DNA from 2 places in the Bartonella sp. AP150HLJHH genome. Region 1 is predicted to be linked to the other one. Evidence: predicted binding sites of a transcription regulator. Region 1 holds the regulator's gene; the other holds the start of a gene.

Region 1 (11,535 bases):
ATTTGTTGTTGTTTTGCCATAAAACGATGCCAGCGGTTTTCTTTCACCTCTTCAGGAATATTTTCTAATCCCAAATCATTTGCGGCAGCTCCTTTTACTTCTTCATATTTAAAGCACCCCGCGCGTTCAATTTTTGCTTCTTCTAGCCATTCTAGAAGTATATTAAAATCTTCATTCGTTTCACCAGGAAAACCAACGATAAATGTTGATCGCAAAGTAAGATCTGGACATATTTTCCGCCATTTTTCAATTCTACGGTTTGTTTTTTCCATAAGTGCGGGACGCTTCATGTGACGCAAAACAGTTGGTGATGCATGCTGAAAAGGTATATCCAGATAAGGAAGAATTTTTTTTGCAGCCATAAGTTCGATAACTTCATCAACATGGGGATAAGGATAAACGTAATGCATACGTACCCAAATACCCATATCGCCTAGTTCGCGACAAAGATCAAAGAATTTAGTTTTGATTGTACGATCTTTCCAAGAATTTTCGAGATATTTAAGATCAACACCATAAGCACTCGTATCCTGTGAAATAACCAAAAGTTCTTTTACACCCGCTTGCACGAGTTTTTCAGCTTCACGAAGAACATCGCTGATGGGACGTGAAGTGAGATCACCACGCAAAGTAGGGATGATACAAAAACTACACCGATTAGAGCATCCTTCAGAAATCTTTAAGTAGGCGTAATGGCGAGGTGTTAAACGAATACCTTGGGGAGGAACTAAATCAAGAAAAGGATCATGAACAGGAGGAATTGCTGTATGAACAGCTTCTATAACGCTTTCATAAGCTTGCGGTTTTGTAATAGCCAATACATTAGGATATGTTTGGCGAATAGCATCAGGATCAGCACCAAGACACCCTGTTACAATAACTTTTCCATTTTTTTTAAGAGCTTCATCAATATTGGCTAATGATTCTCTCCTTGCCGAGTCAAGAAAACCACAGGTATTCACAATAACGACATCAGCTCCTTGATGTTGACGTGAAATCTCATACCCTTCAGAGCGAAGGCGTGTAATAATTCGCTCAGAATCTACGAGTGCTTTTGGGCATCCGAGGGAGACAAAACTAATACGAGGTGCTACCATGATGATCCTACAATTACTATGAATGATTGAGTTGCGCTTTTATTAATTTAAAAATAATGTTCTTTATTTTTATACCTATGCAATACAATCTGTTACAAAGTTATTTGATTTTTTTCTACAAAATTTTATGTGTTTTTATGCATGCATACAATTTTGTCTTATTATATCGTAAAATTCCGTTATTGAGGATGATGATATAAGACAGCTTCCTTCAAAGCATTTAAGTTCTTTTCAAAGTACGTGGTGAATATTTTAAAACTTACTTGTCAAGCCTTGCATTAAGTGAAGAACATGGAGGGAAGGGAAAGTGAAACCCGCTCGATAAGGATCTGGATTGTTTATAAACCGAATTGGGGGCATCCTTTGGCTGTGGAGAAGAAGTCAATTGCGTGTGGCACAATAAAAAAAATACTCAATAGCTTCTTACTGCGATATCTATCGCGTACTATAAGGTTTATTTTTTAATATTTGCGAATAAGTCCGGTAAGTTTTCCTTGTATTTCTATACGCTCGGATTCGTATGTCCGTACTTCATAATGAGGATTTGCGGCTTCTAATGCAATAGAAGCTCCTTTGCGTCGATAACGTTTTAATGTGGCTTCTTTTTTATCAATAAACGCAACAATAATTTCACCTGTTATTGCTGTATTTTGACGTTTTACAATGATCGTATCTTTATCAAAGATACCAGCCTCCATCATAGAATCATCTTTAACTTCTAATGCGTAGTGCTCACCTGTATTAACCATATCGAGTGGAAGAGAAAGGCTGTTTATTTGTTGCAGTATAGCAGAGGCGGGTACGCTTGCAGAAATACGTCCCATAATAGGAATGGTGATATTTTTTTTTTCTTCTTCATCAAAGGGACTCAAGCTTTTTGATATTTCCCTTTTATTTCTTTCTATTATACTGGGAGAAATTTTACGTGCTAAAGAAAGGTTAAATGTTATTTTCTCAGGAAGTCGAATCACCTCCACAGCACGAGCACGATTGGGCAAACGACGTATAAAACCTCTTTGTTCTAAGGCTATAATGAGCTTATGAATACCAGACTTTGAAGAAAGCTCTAATGCATTTTTCATTTCTTCAAAAGAAGGAGGAACACCAGTTTCTTTTATATGGTTATGAATAAACAAGAGTAGCTCATACTGTTTACATGTTAGCATTCAATATTCCAATCAAAATAATAAAAATTAGTAAAGTAAAAATACATGTATATATAACACTTTTACAATTTTTATCGCCAAATCAAAATTATTTTCTTTGTTTTTGATCTTATCGTTTAATAAAGCAATATTTTTATTTATAGATATATTTAAATTATTATTTATATAGCTATATAGCTACATTAATATTAAATAATGTATAAAATACTTTATAGTTCTGACTGAATTATATAACACCAAATTTTATGACCAGTATTATCCTTTTCTTCTAAAAATATATCTACATGTTTTGTAATTTCTGATATAAAAAAGTTAAATAGAAGGCATTCTATATATTTAGAACTCTCTATGGGTATTTAAAATCATTTTACATACTGCATATTATTTCTGCTTTTTTATTCTTAGTAAAATTATCTACAGCTCTAATAGTGAGCACAATTTATAGTCATTCGGGATATTTTCAATGAGACTAAATTTTGCTTCATATCTACTTTATTCTATAGGATAAATTGGCTTTCGTTATATATTCATTATGCATAAATAAAATTATACTCTCAAAATGCCATTGTTGCTCATTGTTCCATTTTCAGGTCTAACGTGTCAACTGCTATATACTATTTTCATGAACCCTAATGTTACGATAAATTTTGATTATTGAAAGGAGGCATAAAAGGTATTTTCATTTCTTTTTTATAGTTTTATTCTCTCACTTATATTGGTCAAGAAAATGCTTTTTATTGTTTCAATATAAAAAAGATTTGAAATGAGATAAGCTTACAGTATTTGAGACTTCTCACTCAAGTGAAAAATAATAAATTATTATAAATCAATATATTATCTTATAAAGCTGTATTCATATTTGAAAATTAAACACTAAAATATAAAGATATAAAAATAATATTATAATAAAAGGTATTTTTTCTTCTCTACCCATTATGCTCAACAACCCATGTGAGGGGAAGGGGGTATTGCTCATAATTTTAACGCTTCGAATCTATGCAATATTTTGCAGTGAAATTTTTCCTTTATTGAAACTTCAAAAAGAAGATTAAAGAGTACTTATACAATGATGAAGTAAAGGGGCGAAAACGGAAAATTATTGATAACTGAAGAAAATAATAATATTTTTTCCAAAAGGTGTTGACCAAATGGAAAGTCAACCGTATGTTCCCTTCACTTTCTGCAAACTAGATAGCTTGTGTGAGAGCGCGTAGCTCAGCTGGTAGAGCAACTGACTTTTAATCAGTAGGTCCAGGGTTCGAATCCCTGCGCGCTCACCAAATTTAAATTAATATCAATAGGCTATAAAAAATTTAAGAATCTTTCTTGTTTTTATTCTTTTTGAAGTTTTTTGTTGATTCTATAACCTGTCATTTTCTATCAGCTGTTTTGAAATAGAGCGATGCTATGCTGTCTCCTGTCCAACAAAAAAGAGCTTTAAGATTACGATAGGATTGTACCTGCGTTGGCAGCACATGTGGTTTCTAATTTTCTCAATCTATAGGTTGATTTTTTAATACCCACTGCATTACATGATTCGCAAAACAAGTTGCTAAAATCATCACTTATTCACACTTTATATTATGAAATGACTTTTCTATAAGATGTTGATTTATTTAATTTTTACTCTTTTTAACATCTACTATAGTACATTTATTTCTTATGAAGATCATAAAAAGGTTAACAATACGTTAATTTCTTGATAGAAGGGGCCAATTCAAGAGTGGTATATGCGCGAGGGGAATCATTTAAAAACGTAAATTCTTCCGTTGCGTACAAAGAGCGTGACGTGGTTTTTACAGTAGTACTTAACAGAAATAAGTGGACTGAATAGATGCCTTCAAATAGAAAAAAGAAATTTACTTTTATGATTAAACCAACACTTCAATTGTTTTCTATGATCGTCATTTCTCAGTCACTGGTATCTTGTTGCGCAAGCCAAACTATGAATTTTTCAATAAAAGATTCCTATCATAATAAACCAATTAACGTAAACACTTCTGTACTACCTCAACAAGTATCTAATAAGAAGAATCAATCGGAAGAAAAAAAGCGTGGACGAGCGATTGTTGGTAAACCTTATCAAATAAAAGGAAAGTGGTATTATCCTCAAAGTGATCCAACTTATAAACGTGTTGGCGAAGCATCATGGTATGGTTCAGATTTTCATGGACGTTTAACTGCCAACGGTGAAATTTATGACATGAATCTTTTGACTGCTGCTCATCCTACAATGCCTTTACCTAGCTATGCTCGTGTTACTAATTTGAAAAATGGGTCTTCAATCGTTGTTAGAGTGAATGATCGCGGACCTTTTATGAAAGACAGAATCATTGATTTATCAAGGCAAGCTGCGGCAATATTGGGGTATGTAGATAGGGGGGTCGCAGATGTTAAAGTAGAATATATTGCTGAAGCACCTGTTGGCTATTATGATGCTGCATATTTAATGTCCTCTTATACTCCTGGAAATGCTGCCCCATATTCATTAGCGTCGGAAAATGTTGCGAAAAAAAGAGAAACTGTTTTGTTAAAAGAGCAGCGCAATACAAGGAACAAAAAAGAATTAGCTAAAGCAGCTGCTGTTGAACAAGAACAACGTAATAAAACTGTTGCAGTTAAATTGCCAGAAATTGGTCCTATCATGGTTGATAAGCCGATACCATTCGATCAAGTTGCTTCTATAAATAAGCTAAACAAAAAAACAAAGGTTAATTGGCTACAACTGTTTTAAGAAAAAATGCATTGATTTTTTATCTATATAATTTTCTAGTAAAAAAGGTAAGAAATTACGGATTTAGTGTAGGATTTTTATCTTAAAGCGCTTTGTCCTTTTCAAAAAGCGTGGTTGGGTTCTATTATTATAAATTCAGTACGGCCTTTCCACTCCATTGCTGGTCTATTCGTCGTTTTATGATATTGCTTGCTTAATAAAGCGTGTACTTTTCTTGCTGTAATAGCTTTTGCTAGACGAAGGTAAATTATTGTGTCAGTCTGTTTGTGTAATCTCTAAAACAACTTGTACAATCGATTTGAGATGAATAAAAAGCTTAACAAGTAAAAAAATATTTTCTTTTGATTCGGCCTTGCATCTTACTAAAGTATCTACGGTAATATCTTATGAAAAGATTATGCATTATCTCATGCTTTTGTTTATCATGTTCTTTAATGGAGTAAGTTCCCTCACGAAAAACAGAGCGTCTCAAACAAAATACACTTACATTGCCAATTCATGGACTTATTTAAAAGAGACATACTTTAACACGCTACAAGCCTATTTTGCGACAGCGCCTGTGAATGGTATAACTGTTAACGCCTTTAGACATCAGCATCTTTACTCTTATGAAGATATAAATCGACACCATCATACACTTTGCAAGCCCCCAATGTTTTGTGCGATAATTCTTAACACTTGAGAGGTTTATAAGAAGTATTTTTACTCTCTTTTTTAATAATTTTTATCCATATACGAACCCTACTTATGACCCGTAAGTAAGCGATTTTTAATGAATTCAATATGAGAAGAGGGGATGAGAGAATCTTACAGTATTTTGAGTTAGCTTCAATTTTAAAATGATAATTTATCATAACAAATCAAAATACTATCAATAAAAATAGGAAAAAATCTTTTGTCTCTCATACATTTAAAATGTTAAATTGAACCTACATGGAAGATAAAAAACGTGTCATATTATTTTTTCTAAAGCTAAATGAAAATAAAATCTTTTTATGAGTTGTAAATAATTCCTCAATTTTCAGAAATCAAAAAGTTTTTTCCTATATAAGATTCTTTATGTTGATCTTTGGGATGGGAGGAGCAGCTATGTATACAGCATTAAGGATCTTATTGATATTATGGGGAGTATTGGCATTTGATACGTGGGGGAGAGCACAAGATTTTCAAACTCCCGCATCACAACTGTTATTACTCGATGATGATACAGAGACAATACTTTATGAAAAACAAAGTGATATTCCTTTTTTTCCTGCTTCATTAGTAAAATTGATGACAGCAGAAGTTGTATTTCATCAATTAAAAAAAGGATTATTAAAAAGTACGCAGAAATTCAAGGTCAGTGAAAATGCTTGGCGCAAAGGTGGAGCACCTTCCGGTACAACCACTATGTTTGCAAAGATAAAGACAGAAATCAGTGTTTCTGATCTTTTACGTGGTTTAATTATTGTGAATGGAAATGATGCTGCTATTATTCTTGCTGAAGGAATATCAGGACATGAAGATCATTTTGTAAAACTGATGAATCAGCGCGCAAAAATAATCGGATTATCTCAGAGTCATTTTGTTAATGCTACAGGGCTACCGGAAGAGGGACAATTTGTAACTGTGCGTGATATGATTATATTAGCACGTCATATTGTTCAGGAATATCCGGATTATTATGCACTTTATTGTGAGCCTCATTTTACATGGAATAATATTTTTCAACGTAATAAAAACCCTCTTATTTCTAAGGAAATTGGTGTAGAAGGATTTGGTTTTGGCTACAGTGAAAAAGAAGGTTTTTCAATGGTTGCCACCATTTCTAAAAATCATCGACGGCTTTTTTTAGCAATCAATGGTTTGCAAGATGGTAAAAAATATACAAAAGAAATAGAACGCATTCTTCAATGGGGGATGACGGCATTTGATCTCAAAACAATTTTCACAAAAGAAGAAACGGTTGGTCGTGCTTCTGTTTACGGTGGTAAGAAAAATTTTGTTCCACTCATTGTTAAAACACCGATAAGTTTTATGCTTTCCAATGAAAAAGAAGTTAATGTTAAAGCAAAAATTAAATATCATGGTCCATTGAAAGCCCCCATCGTTTCAGGGCAATCCGTTGGCGTTATTCAAATTCTAGAAGATAATAAGGTTCTTTTGGAAAAACCAGTTTTTGCTGAAGTGAATGTTCAGAAAGGAAGTTTCTTTACAAAAGTAAAAGATGCATTCTATGAAATAACAATTGGATGGTTACGGAAATATTTGTAGTTACGCGCTAATAAGGTTAAGGTCATACGTGTCAGGTTATTTTATTACATTCGAAGGAGGGGAGGGGGTAGGAAAAACGGTGCAGATTTCTTTACTTGCTGAGTCTCTCTCTCACCAAGGTTATGATGTTGTTACAACACGAGAACCAGGAGGAACGCCAGGAGCAGAAGCAATCCGGCATATTTTGTTGTCGGGGCAGGCGCGACAGTATGGACCGTTGATTGAAGCTGTTTTGTTTACAGCTGCACGTGTCGACCATTTTCATGAAGTTATTGCACCTTCTTTGCAAAAAGGTAAAATCGTTTTATGTGACCGCTTTATTGATTCTACACGCGTTTATCAAGGACTCAATAATAGAGTCAGTTCTTCTCTTCTTTCTGTTTTAGAGTGTATTGCGCTCAATGGTATTTTGCCTCATTTAACATTTTTATTAGATATGCCAGCAATGTGTAGTATGAAGCGTGCAAATTTGCGAAGAAAAAAAACAGAAGAAATTGATTATTTTGAAAAAGATCAGTTGGAAATTCAAGAACAAAGACGTCAGGCTTTTCTTCAATTGGCCAAACAAGAACCCCATAGATTTCGAGTCATTGATGCCACTGGCTCAGTGGAAGCTATTGCTCATCAAATAAAAAATATTTGTCATCAGGTATTGTTGGATCAGCTTTCATGAGTAATTTAAATACCTTACGCCAATATGATGATATTGATACAATTTTATCACCATCCCAGAACAATGTTATCTTTGGTCATGAGGATGTGCGTCATTTTTTGACACAAATGCTTAAAGAAGAGCGTTTGCATCATGCATTATTATTTGAAGGAGAATACGGGATTGGAAAGGCTACATTAGCCTTTCATCTTGCTTGGAACATTTTAAGTTTTCAACAGAGTTCTTTCTTCAAACCCGATCCTTATTCTACCCCATGGCGCCAAATTACACAAGGAAGTCACCCTGGTCTTTTGTATATTTCACGTCGATTTGATGTGAAAACGCAAAAGTTTAAAACAGGAATACTCGTTGATGATATCCGTGATATTATGCATTTTTTAAGTCGAACATCGCAAGATAATGGATGGCGTATTGTTATTATTGATTCTGCAGATGATATGAATAGAAATGCAGCAAATGCAATTCTCAAAATACTTGAAGAACCACCTACAAAAACGTTATTTGTTATTATCGCACATTCTTCAGGAAAATTGCTTCCAACAATCCATTCACGGTGTCAAAAAATTTCTTTTCGTCCGTTGAATAACGATGAAATGAAAAAAGTTATTATACATATTTTCGCCGATCAGGATTTACCTGATGAAAAAACAATTGAAATGATTATTAAAAAATCTAAAGGAAGCCCTCGAAAAGCCGCTTTACTTATTTGCCATGGCGGTCTTGAAATTATTAAAACAATTGATGCTCTCCTAGAGAAACCTGTTTGTAACGCAACAATTGTACATACTCTTGCACAAACATTTTCATCTGCTTCTTCTACATTCCAATTTCAACAATTTTGTGATGAAATTCTTAATAAAATTCAAAAAAAAGCTATCATGCTCGTTGAAAAGGGAGACTTATTTCTCTCAAAAAAATATGCGGAAAAATGGCAGGAGATTCATCAAGAAATAGAGGAAATACAACTGTTTAATCTCGATAAAAAGCAGTTTGTTATTAACTTACTTTTTAAAGTTCATAAGATCATTCATGAGAATTAGTTTTTCCGTGACAATGCGATGAACAAGCGTTATGTCATTATATCTTCTATTTATAGCGTTTTACAACGAGTATGACATGCGTGACACATATTACATAACAACTCCCATTTTTTATCCTAATGGTGCTCCACATATTGGACATGCTTATAGTGCCATTGCAAGCGATGTTTTAGCCCGCTTTCAACGGTTAAACGGAAAAAATGTATTTTTTCTTTCTGGTACAGATGAGCATGGTCTCAAGATGCAACAAACCGCAGCTGCATTAGGCATGACACCTCAGCAACTTGCAGATCGTAATAGTGCGGTGTTTCAAAAAATGCTTGCAGTATTAAATTGTTCTAACGATGATTTTATCCGTACGACAGAAGAACGCCATTATCAAGCTTGTCAAGAAATTTGGAAAAAGATGGAAGCAAATGGCGATATTTATCTCGGTCGTTATACGGGGTGGTATTCGGTTCGCCAAGAAGCCTATTATGAAGAAAAAGATACGGAAATTGGAGCAGACAACATCCGTCGTGAGAAAGAATTAGGCTCTCCAGTTGAATGGAATGAAGAAGAAAGTTATTTTTTTAGACTTTCTCATTATGAAAAGGCTCTTCTTGAATATTATGAAAAACATCCTGATTTTATTGCTCCATTTGAGCGGCGTAATGAAATTATAAGTTTTATCAAATCAGGTTTAAAAGATATCTCTATTTCACGCGCAAGTTTTAACTGGGGAATTGCTGTTCCTGAGAATCCAAAGCACGTGATGTATGTCTGGGTTGATGCGCTTACAAATTATCTATCAGCAATAGGTTTTTTCAATGAAAATTCAAAAAAACGTGATTTTTGGCCTGCAAATACGCATATTATTGGTAAGGATATTATTCGTTTTCATGCAGTCTATTGGCCGGCATTTTTAATGTCTGCTGGAATTGAATTGCCTAAAAATATTTTTGCACATGGTTTTTTACTTAATCGTGGTGCAAAAATGTCAAAATCTATTGGAAATGTCGTTGATCCTTTTGAAATGGTTGATCATTATGGTCTTGATCAGGTCCGTTATTTCCTTCTCCGTGAAGTGCCATTCGGACAAGATGGTAGTTATAGTCATGAAAGCCTTGTGAACCGTATTAATGCTGATCTTGCTAACGATCTTGGTAATTTAGCACAGCGCTGTTTGTCTATGATTGCCAAAAATTGTAATGCACAAGTCCCGAAACCAGCTTCATTTTTAGCTCAAGATAAACAGCTTTTAGAACAATCTCTTCAAGTACTTGAAACTGTACACCAAGCTATGTCTTCTTATAGTATGCATTTAGCACTTTCAGCTATTTTTTCAATTGTAGCAGATGCCAATCGCTATTTTGCCAACGAACAACCTTGGAGTTTACGTAAAAACGATCGAGAACGATTTTCTACAGTTCTTTATATAACTGTAGAAATCTTGCGGAGAATAGGAATTATGCTTTTGCCTTTCATACCCCAATCAGCAGCGAAACTTCTTGATAGCCTTGCGGTTGCTGAAGATGATCGGTTATTGTATCATATAAGTCATTCAAAAATTCAAGAAGGGCTTGATCTTCCACCACCAGAACCAATTTTTCCTCGTTATATCTTGAAGAAAGAAGATACTCATCATGTTGATTGATACACATTGTCATCTTGATTTTGAAGACTTTTCACAAGATTTGGATAATGTTATCCAACGGGCTTTAGATGCTGACGTTAAACGTATGATAACAATTTCAACCCATGTTCATAAGTTAGATAAACTGTTAGCCATTGCGCAAAGCTATGATCAAGTCTTTTGTTCCGTTGGAACACACCCCAATCATGCGCATGAAGAACAAAATATTACAGCGGAAGAGCTTATACAGCTCTCGAATCACCCTAAAATTGTTGCGTTTGGGGAAGGGGGGCTTGATTATCATTATGATTATTCTACTCCAGAAGAGCAAAAGAAAGTTTTTCATGAACATATCATTGCTTCTCGAGAAACACAGATTCCTCTTGTTATACATTCACGCAATGCCGATATCGATATGGAGAAAATATTACGTGAACAGATAAAAGAAGGAGCTTTTCCCTTTATCCTTCATTGTTATTCGTCTGGAATGCAACTTGCTCGTGCTGGAATTGAACTTGGTGGTTATATTTCTTTTTCAGGTATTCTTACTTTTAAAAACGCACTTGAAATCCGTGAAATAGCAAAAATTGTGCCCCATGAGCATTTGTTAGTGGAAACAGATGCTCCATTCTTAGCACCTAGTCCCCATCGGGGAAAAACAAATGAACCATCTTTTGTATGTTATACAGCAGCTGTTTTGGCTGAAACAATTGGCTTAAGCATTGAAGAAATAGCTCAAATAACAACGCGTAATGCTTTTCGTTTATTTAGCAAAATGAAATAAGGCAAAAGATATGTGTGATCAATACCGATTTACAATATTAGGTTGTGGTCCTTCTCCAGGAGTGCCAAGACCTAATGGTGATTGGGGAACATGTGATCCGAATAACCCTAAAAATAAACGCTACAGAAGTTCTTTATTAGTTGAACGTATTAAACCTTCTGGAGACAAAACAA
Region 2 (11,535 bases), on a different contig from region 1:
TAATGCGTGTGGGGTGTTGCGCCGAACATCAAGTGTTAAAATCAACTGAGGGAAAAGAGGTGGATCAATTGGTTTATTTTTTTGTTGTGTCATGTCAAATCCCTGTTTCTTAGAAAAAATAACGCTTAAAAATTAAAGTTTCATTCTATTATGCTTATTTGCAATGAAAGTGACCACCATTTTCACGTAATTTAAAGGATTTGTGGGTGTGTGGAAGCCTGTTTATGAGAAATGAGAGTGTTTTTAAGCATAATATGTTACCTTTTCGCTGTGATACACGTATGGACGCTTTTCGTTCTTTTGCCTTTAAAAAACTTTTGCTTTTAAAAAAATAAACGCTTAAAATGAAACTTGACTCTTAAAAATTAAAATTTCATCCTGTTCATGCTTGTTGGCAATAAGGGTAAGCACCATTTTTATGGGACTTCAAGGGGGGTGCAACGTGTGGGAGTCCACTGATGAAGTACCAAGGTATTCTTGAGCATAATACTCAACCTTCTCATCGTGATACACGCATTGACGTTTTTCGTTCTTTGGCCTTATTGACGATTTTCATCAACCATATTCCCAGAACGATCTATGAGTCTTTTACTCATAGAAATTTCGGTTTTTCTGATTGTGCAGAAGTGTTTGTTTTGCTTTCAGGGATTGCTCTTGGGTTAAGCTTTCATGGACGGTTACAGCAAAAATCCTTTGCTTTTATTATCCGAAAACTTTGGTACAGAGCTCTGCAGCTCTATGGGGCATATCTTTTTACGACTTTTGTCACGTTAAGTCTTTTTTTTGCTGCCTTTTTATTATGGCGAACAGAAAAACTTTTATCGATGAACAACGTGGGACTCTTTTTTAAAGAGCCTAGTATCGCATTTTTGAGTACCTTAAGCTTTGGGCATCAATTGGGATATAATAATATTCTTCCTCTTTATATCGTTTTGATGTTTTTTGCGCCTTTTATCCTTTATTTGAGTTGTAAGCAGACAAAATGGCTGCTTTTGGGCTCCTTTACACTGTATCTTATCTGCGGATTTTATAAAATTGCTCCTCCTTCTTATCCTTTAAAGGGAAAGTGGTTTTTAAATCCTTTGTCTTGGCAATTCTTATTTGTCATAGGATTGACCAGTACTTTAGCGCTTAAACAAGGAAAAAAAATCGCTTTTCAGTCTTTTTGGATTGTTTGTGCGGCAGCGTATCTCTTGTTGGCGCTGTTATGGGTTCGCTTAAACTGGTGGGGCATTTTGGGGTGGCTTGGCTGGTCTTCCCCATTGTTGAACTTTAATAAAACCTTTTTAAGCTTGCCACGTTTACTCCATGTTCTTGCATTAGCCTTTCTCATTCTTTCTTTGCCGCGCATCAATAAATGGTTTTATGTCTCTCCAAAACATCCTTTAGCAATTTTAGGAAAACATAGTTTACCGGTCTTTGTAACGGGAACCATTTTTGCGATGTTTGGACAAATTATAAAAACAGTGATGACAGAAACGTTTTTTTCCGATACCCTCTTAATAATAACGGGTATTGCTTTGCAATTTGGAGTCGCTTATTATTGTGAAAAACGGCAATCTTGGCAGTGGTCCTTTTCAAGGAAAATGATCCGTTTATAAAAAATATTCCTGTAGTGTTTGTTGGGCACGTTAACCTTAGTATAAAAAGTGCGTTGCGCAAAAAAATTAAAAGAGGTAGCAGTTTTAAAAAAAAGCGTTCTATACAGCAACAAAAGAAACTTTTTAATACTCTATTCGTTAAGGGGTATGATTTTGTGCTGATACTTGGAGTATAAAAGCGTGAGTGTACATAAACGTCCATATGATGAACCTATTATCATGATTGAGCATAATGCTTTTGAAAATGCTTTTAATCGTCTCTATGAAGAAACAATGGCGCTGATTGAAAAAACCGCAGCGTATATTGACTCAGAAGGGAAATTAGTAGCACGCTCTCTTTCGGCAGAGGTTTCTGCAGTTTATGCGAAAGAGGCTATGTATTTAAGTACACGACTTATGCAAATCGCTTCTCAACTCCTTCTTCTTCGCGCAGAGCGTGAAGGGGAAATGTCATCAGAACAAATAAAAAAAGAAATTGTAAAAGTGTCACTTCATACACCGACATTGGAACTTGAAACCCCTCATTGGCATGAATTGCCAGAAATTTTTCGCCAATTTGTTTCTCATTCATTGCGTTTAGAAGCGCGCATAACCTATATGCGTGCTGGGTGGGAAACTGCGGCCTCCTCTGCTCTAGAAGATGATAATCCAGTAGGAAAACAAATCGAATTGCTCAAAACAGCCTTTGGGCGTTCTTAGAGGGACTCCCCTTGCTTTGTGCGAAGGAGAAATATCATCAGAACAAATAAAAAAAAGAAATTGTAAAAGTGTCACTTCATACACCGACATTGGAACTTGAAACCCCTCATTGGCATGAATTGCCAGAAATTTTTCGCCAATTTGTTTCTCATTCATTGCGTTTAGAAGCGCGCATAACCTATATGCGTGCTGGGTGGGAAACTGCGGCCTCCTCTGCTCTAGAAGATGATAATCCAGTGGGAAAATAAATTGAATTACTGAAAACAGCTTTTGGGCGTTCTGAGAAGAATAGCTCCTTGCTTCTTTCTTACGATATTTAGAGCAGTATACCCATTTTTTTTTACAACCGAAATTTCACAATTAAAACTAATCTAGAGTGTTTTTTTCTGCCTAATTTCTATTTGGCGTAGAAATATCTTGAGCTTATAGCTTAGAGGGGGTGTATAAGTATTGATTTCGAATATGGCATGGGATGGAGTATGGTTGGTCTTATGGAAATCGACTTTGGTTGATTGCAGCTGGAACACTTTCTGTTGATCTATCGTGTGATTTTGTTTTGGCTCTGATAATGATCTGGCTCTAAGATAGAGTAGGGGCTTGTACATCAATTTATTTGTGCTCTATAATTTATGCCTATAAAGCTGCTGTAAAGTGTGTGTTAATGAGGATGATACACATTGTTGCAGTTTTGGGGCTTCTTTTGTTTTGAATGGAAGTTATTTTTCCTCGCGTAAAATAAAATATCCAAAATAAAGTGCCATATAATGAATGCCCCATGGGTTCCCTGTGCCCCCATGCAATGTCCCTCTCTACGCAATGTCATTGTGGTGTGATGGGTATATTCAAAAACACCTCTCAGTTCTTATTCATATCCGTTGAGCTCTCCTCATCTTTACGTTTGCAAAGGAGAAAGCCGGCACGATCATCATATTTGCCAGTTCTCAATGTTGCGACAAGCTCTTGGCACTTGAGTCAATTCATTAGAGGCATTTTTAGTCCTGTCTTGTACAGTTTCACTCTATACGGCAATCCCACGTTTCATATGTAAGAGAATGGTTTTGATTGCTTCAATATAAACAGATTTGTAATGAGAAAATCTTAGGATATTCGGGATTCTTATGCAACATACAAAATAATTAATTATCTTTGTAAATCAATGTGTTGAGTTATTGTGGTAGCGTCATGCTATAATGTAAAAAGTTTCCGTAAAGTGTATACTATCCATTGCATAGCCTCTTTATACTTATGAATGTGCAATCCAGCACTGATCTATTTGCTCGTTTGCGATGTTTAACCATTATGGCATTGGAAATGATACAGAAAGGGAATTTTTATGCTTTAGAGGGTGCTTGATAAGGTGCTTGCTTGTGATGTGTGAATGGTTTTGATTGATTTCAGTTATGCTTCATGAAGTGTGTTCCATAAAGATGCTGTTCGTTGTGTGTTATAATTGTATAAATTTGGGGGATATGATTATCTTTTTACTGGTTTTGTCTTGGGTTGCTGGTTTCTTTGTGGTCTTGTCTTTATTCACATCTTTATTCACAGGGGGGAAAAGTGTATAGACTGTAGTTTATGGCAGAGACGATTCGTATTATAGGCATTGATCCCGGATTACGGCGTACAGGGTGGGGCGTTATCGATGTTGCGGGTAATCGTCTTCAGTTTATTGCAGCAGGGACGGTTTCTTCTGATGTACAGTGTGAGCTGGCTTCCAGACTATGTCAGATCCACAAAGGTCTTTCAGAGGTTGTGCATCAATTTATGCCCCATGAAGCTGCTGTAGAACATGTGTTTGTCAACAAAGATGCTACAGCAACTTTAAAACTTGGGCAAGCGCGTGCAATTGCACTGCTGGTTCCTGCGCAAGCAAATCTTCCTGTTTTTGAATATGCGCCCAACAAAGTGAAAAAATCAGTTATTGGGGTTGGACATGGGGCTAAAGAACAAATCCATATGATGGTCAAAGTTCTCCTCCCACGGGCTGAATTTGATAGCAGTGATGCGGCTGATGCTCTTGCTCTTGCTCTTTGTCATAGTATGCACCGTAACAGTATTGACCGATCTTATCAGGCAAGGATGGCGATATGAGTGGGGTGGAAGCATGATTGGCAAATTAAAGGGCACTCTTGAACATATCTTTGATGATCATATCCTTCTTGATGTTCACGGTGTGGGGTATGTTGTTTTTGTGTCAAATCGGCTGCGTCCTTCTTTACCCTCTGTTGGGGAGGCGTTAAGCCTTTTTATTGAAACGCATGTTCGGGAAGACGCAATCCGCCTTTTTGGTTTTGCTACAAGAGCTGAACAGGAGTGGTTTTGTCTTCTACAAAATGTTCCTGGAGTAGGGGCAAAGGTTGCTTTGGCAATCTTGGGTACTTTATCGCCAGATGAACTTGCACAGGCTATTGCTTTAAACGATGTTGCGATGATTAGTCGAGCGCCGGGCGTTGGTAAAAAAGTCAGTGAAAGAATTGTGGGTGAACTGAAAAGTAAAACACTCCCCTTTGAACAAGCTGTCAAGACTGTTTCGGTTTCTCAGCGTGAGATGACCAATCAACCTGCGCATGATGCGCTTTCCGCGTTGATGAAGCTAGGGTTTGAACGGGAGCATGCATCTCGTGCTCTTGCTCTTGCGATGAATGCTCTTGAGGGGGAAACTGTTTCTTCTGCCCTGCTGATCCGCCATAGTCTCAAATTGCTTTCTTCTCCTACTTAAAATCAAGGTAACAATGCATAAAGATGAAGATAAACGCCTTCTGGGTTCCGCCCCCCTTCCTAACGATCCAGATCGTTCCTTGAGGCCACAAGTTCTCGATGACTTTATTGGTCAAGAAGCGGCGCGGGCTAATTTAAAAATATTTATTGAAGCAGCAAAAACGCGGCAAGAAGCGCTGGATCACGTTTTGTTTGTAGGGCCACCGGGGTTGGGAAAAACAACGCTTTCACAGATTATGGCAAAAGAATTAGGCGTTAATTTTCGCTCTACTTCAGGGCCGGTCATCGCTAAAGCAGGAGATTTAGCCGCTCTCTTGACCAATCTTGAAGAACGTGATGTCTTGTTTATTGATGAAATTCATCGCTTAAATCCGGCGATTGAGGAAATTCTTTATCCAGCCATGGAAGATTATCAACTTGATTTGATCATTGGGGAGGGGCCGGCCGCACGCTCGGTGAAAATTGATCTGGCTAAATTTACTTTGGTGGCAGCAACCACACGTTTGGGGCTTTTAACCACACCTCTACGAGACCGTTTTGGCATCCCAATTCGTCTCAATTTTTATACGATAGAAGAATTGGAATATATTGTGCAGCGTAATGCACGACTTTTTGCCGTTAAGATCAGTGATGATGGTGCTCATGAAATTGCACGCCGAGCACGCGGGACGCCTCGTATTGCCGGACGGCTTTTACGGCGCGTTTGTGATTTTGCTCTGGTTAAACAAGCAAAACAAATTGACCAAAAAATCGCCGATGAAGCCCTTTCGCGCCTTGAGGTTGATCATCTTGGGCTTGATCCGCTTGACCGCCGCTACTTGCTCCTGATTGCGGAAACTTTTTTAGGGGGACCGGTGGGGATTGAAACGATTGCTGCTGCTTTATCAGAACCACGCGATGCCATTGAAGATATTGTTGAACCGTATTTGCTCCAACAAGGTTTTATTCAAAGAACCGCTCGTGGACGCATTCTAACTGAAAAGGCTTGGAGCCATTTAGGGCTTTCTGCTCCAGCCTCTACAACGTCTATACAAAGGCGTTCTCAACTTTCTGATGCTCAAGACAATTCATCACTTCAGACGTCTTTATGGGATGGGGAAGATGATTAAGACATTCTCTTTATTAAAAGAAACTATGTGAATATTTTATAGCAAGGTCATAAAATACAAGAGACGTGCCTTCTTTTAGCATATTCTGGCTAAAAAGGTTTGGCACTATTAAAGATTTTTTGCTTTTCACAACTTCAACACAAAAATGTGTTCAATCTTTTGATTGATAGATAATTTGCTATATTAGATGATTTTATGGGATATGAAGTCGATGACAGAAATAACACCTTTTAAGAGCAATCATACAAACGCTTTTCATAATTTTCAGGTCCGCGTTTATGTTGCGGATACAGATTTTTCCGGTGTAGTTTATCATGCGCGTTATCTTGAGTTTTTTGAACGAGGACGTTCAGAGTTTTTACGGGATACCGGTTTTAATAATAAGATGTTAGCAGCAGGGGGTGAGGGGGAAAAACTATTTTTTGTTGTTCGTCATATGGAAATTAATTTTTCAAGACCCGCTAAAATTGATCATCTTTTAGTCGTTAAAACACGTGTTACTCATATCCAAGGGGCCCGCTTTTTTATGGAGCAATCTATTTTGCATGAGATGACTACGTTGGTAACAGCCAAAGTTGAAATTGCTCTGATTAATGAGGAGGCAAAACCGCGACGTTTACCCAAAGAACTTTTTGCAAAAATGCTTGGTTAAAAGTGTTATTCATTGAATTAGCAGTTTCAGGAGAGATCAGCAGATATAAAGTAATCTACAATCTAAGACTATACATTTATCATAGCCTAGATGTTTTCTAACAAGGTTACACGATACAGCAAAAGAAAGCACCTCTGCTACAATAACTACAATAAATTGAAGATGATATCCCACAAAATTAAACACACCTCATCCATGTTATGATTCAAAAACAATGTCATATCATCCATTTTCTTCTATAAACTCAAGATATTTTTCTTTCTTTTGAAGAAAGGTTTGTTGGCATCGGAAAGCAGCGAAAAGGTACAAAATATAAAAAAATAAAAATGTATATACCCAGCAACATATTGCAATAAAGGGATAATAAGCTATTAGGTCGAAAATTGTCTCAAAATACTTAAAGGTTTTTTTTAAGCAATTTGATTTGTTTTTTTACTGGACTGTCATTTGGCATCACAAGAGCGCGTGTTTCATCCATTTCTATCCATCATGCATCACTTTATGTGCGCTTCTAAACGTAGTGAATGAGTGAGAGATCAATGTATACAAAGCAGAAATGCATTCTTGATTTAAAGTTTCAAAAGCATATTATTCTATATAATATATTGACTTAGAAAGATAAATTATCACTTCTCACGGGTACAAACCCTAATAGAGGAATAAAATACTTTGCATTTCAAATCTGTTCATGTTGAAACAATTAAAATCATTTGCTTATACATCATAAGAGAGCAATATAAATCATTGAAAAAATTGTAAAAATGTTCCTTATGTATCATTCTCAATGCAATAACGATCAAATATCGCAAGTGAGCAAAGAGAGCGAAGAAGCTGGTTTTCATGAAGTAAAGACGTGAAAAGACTTTTTTCATGTCACAGAAGCTTTTACGTTATACCATAGTGCCAGAGAGATGATAGGCATTGAAAGGGGCTAATTCACAACACAATGAGATTACATGAGACTTACACTAGATTATATAGGACTTATAGGGGGCCTAGGTGAGGTGCATTGTTGTGAGGCGTTTTAGGGTGGTTTAGTGTCGTTTTTTGTGCCCGATGGTGTGATCTTATTAAAGAATGAGAGAAACAATAGCCTGAGGCAAAGCGTCATCTTTTATGATGATAACATATTTATTTACAATGATAATTCATTGCGTTGTCACTTTCAGATAATTCTGAAACTTGTAAAATTTTTTCTTTTCAAGCTCTATTGCTGCGAATTAATCAAAAACATTTTCTTACATGTCACAAGCGGAGTTGATGAGTGGGTACAAAAACACTTAAGAAAGGAATAAATGCCTCTTATGAATCTTTTCAAGTGCTAAGACTTATCGCTGTATTTTAAGCTTAAAACGCGTATGATGATTTAGCGTTCTTTTCATAAGCGTAAAGATGGTGGTGCATAATGGATTTTATATCATGCATTTTTATGTCTTTTATTTTTATAGCATTTATGGAGAAATCCTGATCGTTATATTTTTCATAAATGCTGTTGTGAAATGAGGGGGGTGTGCATTGAGGGATGTCTCTCGTCATCACTTTTTAAGGAAATTTAAGAAACAAGTCTTGTTTTAGCGCATGGATTTATGTGAAACTAAAGTCTTTACTTAAATTTAGAAACTATAAAATAATCTATTTTATAAAACTTTTAAAAATACACCTTTCATTTAGAGGGATAAAAATTATGCCGCATGGTGAACTAACAAATCCGGAAACAATTGGAATGTTGCATTTGTTTATGCAAGCGAGTTGGATCGTGAAAGGTGTTATGATTGGGTTGCTGCTCGCTTCTATCTGGAGTTGGGCAATTATTTTTGATAAAATTTTTACGTATCGGAGAATACGGCGTGAAATAAAGCAGTTTGAACGCACATTTTGGTCTGGCAAAGCGCTAGAAGATCTTTATGCATCATGCAAAAGTCAACGTACCAATAGTATATCCGCAGTTTTTATGGCAGCAATGGTTGAATGGAAAAAATCTCTTGAAAAAGGGACCCATACATCGAAAAGTTTGCAGAGCAGAATTGATAAGGCTATGGATTTGACGCTGGGACGTGAAAGTGAAAAAATAGAATCAAAATTAAGTTTTCTTGCGACACTGGGATCTGCGGGACCTTTTATCGGACTTTTTGGAACAGTTATTGGTATTATGGAGTCTTTTCTTTCTATTTCAGCTTCTCAAAATACATCACTTGCCATTGTCGCGCCAGGGATTGCAGAAGCGCTTTTGGCAACCGCTATTGGTTTGTTTGCAGCAATTCCAGCTGTTATTGCTTATAACAAGTTGACTCATGAAAGTGCGCGCATCATTGCACAAATAGAAAATTTTGCCGATGAATTTTCAACAATTGTATCGCGGCGTATTGATGAAACACGCACAGCACCTTCCTCTTTATAAAAAGGATCTTATCCCATGGGCTTTTCTGTTGCTTCTTCTTCTCGCAAAAATACACGTAGGCGGCATCATTCACGAAGCCAACTGATGAGTGAGATCAATGTCACTCCTTTTGTGGATGTCATGCTGGTCTTGTTGATTATTTTTATGGTCTCTGCCCCCCTTTTAGTGAACGGTGTTCCTCTAGATTTGCCTCGTAGTCAAGCGGGTCCCGTACGAGCTCAAAAAACACCTCTTACGGTTTCACTTGACGCGCAAGGGCGCTTTGCCATTAATCAAGATTATTATGAAACGTCACAGTCCCTGATTGCACACCTGAAAACTCTTCTGGAAGCAGATGCTACACAAAAAGATCAACGGGTTTTTGTACGGGTTGCTAAAACTGTTGAATATCAGCAAGTATTAAAACTGCTGGCAGATATTCAAAAAGCGGGGTTTTCTCAAGTCGCGTTAGCAAGTTTAGCACAATAAATAATAAGTAATAAAATTGTGCATAACCGGTTGTTTTTAAGATGTTTTTAAAAGAGCATAGAGTGATTAAAAATGAAAAAATGTAAGGCATAAGTAAGGCATAAAGAATGAACAAAGACTCCTATCATAGTATGAAACGAGGCTTGGCTTTATCCCTTGTGGTCCATGTCATTTTTCTCAGTTGGGGAGCTATTCAGTTTACAAGCTCTGTCTCTTTACCACAACCGTTGGAAGCAATTCCCATCACTCTTGCTCCTTTGGTGGACGAGTTTTCTTCTCAACAAGGAGCCGTGAAGGCTCCTATACGTGCAATCCCTGCCGTCAAACCAACTATGCAACCACAAGAGAAAGAAGATGCACGCCATATTGGAGAGGGACAAATAGATAGTCTTGCACCGTTTCAACCAGAGGAAAAGCTGCGTCCCGTTGAAACAGCATCGCCACCATCAAGCGAGAACACGTCAGAAACATTTGCACCCGAACTTACAAAACCAGAATTATTAGAAGCAAAAACAGAGGAGATTTCAAAAGAACCAGAGAATGAGCTCAAGGTTGCGTCTGAGATACCTTTGAAAGTACCGGAAGATGCGCCAAAGCTTGCACCTGAGATACCTTTGAAAGTACCGGAAGATGCGCCTAAGGTTGTGCCTGAGATGCCTGTGAGAGTACCGGAAGATGAGCCCAAGGTTGCGCCTGAGATGCCTTTGGAGGCACCACCGGAGGATGCACCCAAGGTTGCGCCTGAGATGCCTTTGGAAGCACCGAAGGATGCGCCCAAGGTTGCGCCTGAGATGCCTGTGAGAGTACCGGAAGATGCGTCAAAGCTTGCACCTGAGATGCCTTTGGAGGCACCGGAGGATGCGCCCAAGGTTGCGCCTGAGATGCCTTTGAGAGTGCCGGAAGATGCCTCTAAGGTTGCGCTCAAGCCTGCGCACAAAAATGAAGAAATGATATCGCCAAAAGAATTGGCTCCAACGGTCCCAAAAGTACCAGCAGAGCAGATTGTTCATCAAGCGCCCAAAATTGTACTTCCAGAAAAATCTCTTCTTCCACAGTTTAAACCAAAGTTTGACGGAGAATTTCCAAAGAAGAATGAGGCTGCATTGAATCAAAAGACGCCAAAGCTTAACAAGAAAAACCAAGAGAAACAGACCATTGAAGATATTTTAGCTCTGGAGGAAAATAATTTGCTCAATCGTGCGCGGTCACAAGGAGGGGGAGCAAAACGTTCTCATACACCAGAAGCTTTGGGTGCAAGAAAAAATATTAATGATACCACAAAAATGGCACAAACATTGGTCAATATTGCGGGGGGATGTATTCAACAGAAGCTTAAACTTGTGGCGCTTGGCGGCGATTTAAAAAATCGTCCGGTCGTGCGGTTGCGATTTTATTTAGACCGTGAAGGGATGGTTGTGGGCGATCCTATCATTGATCCCATAAGCGGCCTTGAGAGTCAACAAGCTATTATGATAAGGCAGGTGTATGCTGCTGTCTTTTCATGCCAACCTTATGCAGATCTCCCACGTGATCAATATGATCTATGGGGGCAAGGTTTTGACTTTAATGTTGATCCCCTCCAAGAAATAAGATGATAAACGAGAAAAAAGCGCTTAACGAAAGGACACATTCCATGATGACTATAACGAGACATAAAGTTTTTGCTTGGTTTATTGTCACTTGTGGGGTGTGGCTTTCAAGTATTTCATCGGGTTATGCGCAATTGAAAGGAACTATTTCGAGCGCTGATTTTAATCCCATTCCCATTGCAATTACAGACTTTATTTCCAATGATTCGATTGGGTTGAAAATATCTGCTGTGGTGACAGCTGACCTTGAACGGTCGGGGCTTTTTTTACCGCTTGATAAAGCAAATTTTTTGGAAAACAT

The links. Region 1 encodes LexA, which represses DNA repair genes until DNA is damaged. Its sites were predicted from a motif close to TGTTCNNNNTGTGTTCNG; they were not measured.
Region 2: ruvC (crossover junction endodeoxyribonuclease RuvC) is a predicted target of LexA. The motif match lies at 3,732-3,749, and genes of this name have one in related genera.

The regions. Positions count from the first base shown of each region.
Region 1 is NZ_JBHIQC010000004.1:63,299-74,833, reverse strand. Features, by position in the region: gene rimO (30S ribosomal protein S12 methylthiotransferase RimO) at 1-1,097, opposite strand, end outside; gene lexA (transcriptional repressor LexA) at 1,559-2,263, opposite strand; tRNA gene ACFING_RS03210 (tRNA-Lys) at 3,468-3,543, shown strand; partial or broken gene ACFING_RS03205 (hypothetical protein) at 3,634-3,820, opposite strand; gene ACFING_RS03200 (septal ring lytic transglycosylase RlpA family protein) at 4,098-4,997, shown strand; gene ACFING_RS03195 (D-alanyl-D-alanine carboxypeptidase family protein) at 6,087-7,250, shown strand; gene tmk (dTMP kinase) at 7,279-7,923, shown strand; gene ACFING_RS03185 (DNA polymerase III subunit delta') at 7,920-8,963, shown strand; gene metG (methionine--tRNA ligase) at 9,040-10,599, shown strand; gene ACFING_RS03175 (TatD family hydrolase) at 10,589-11,362, shown strand; gene ACFING_RS03170 (MBL fold metallo-hydrolase) at 11,373-11,535, shown strand, end outside.
Region 2 is NZ_JBHIQC010000003.1:100,966-112,500, forward strand. Features, by position in the region: gene ACFING_RS02765 (thiamine phosphate synthase) at 1-93, opposite strand, end outside; gene ACFING_RS02770 (OpgC family protein) at 459-1,601, shown strand; gene ACFING_RS02775 (DUF1465 family protein) at 1,782-2,300, shown strand; partial or broken gene ACFING_RS02780 (DUF1465 family protein) at 2,323-2,548, shown strand; gene ruvC (crossover junction endodeoxyribonuclease RuvC) at 3,876-4,391, shown strand; gene ruvA (Holliday junction branch migration protein RuvA) at 4,405-5,019, shown strand; gene ruvB (Holliday junction branch migration DNA helicase RuvB) at 5,033-6,127, shown strand; gene ybgC (tol-pal system-associated acyl-CoA thioesterase) at 6,339-6,779, shown strand; gene tolQ (protein TolQ) at 8,464-9,177, shown strand; gene tolR (protein TolR) at 9,193-9,645, shown strand; gene ACFING_RS02815 (cell envelope biogenesis protein TolA) at 9,753-11,240, shown strand; gene tolB (Tol-Pal system beta propeller repeat protein TolB) at 11,279-11,535, shown strand, end outside.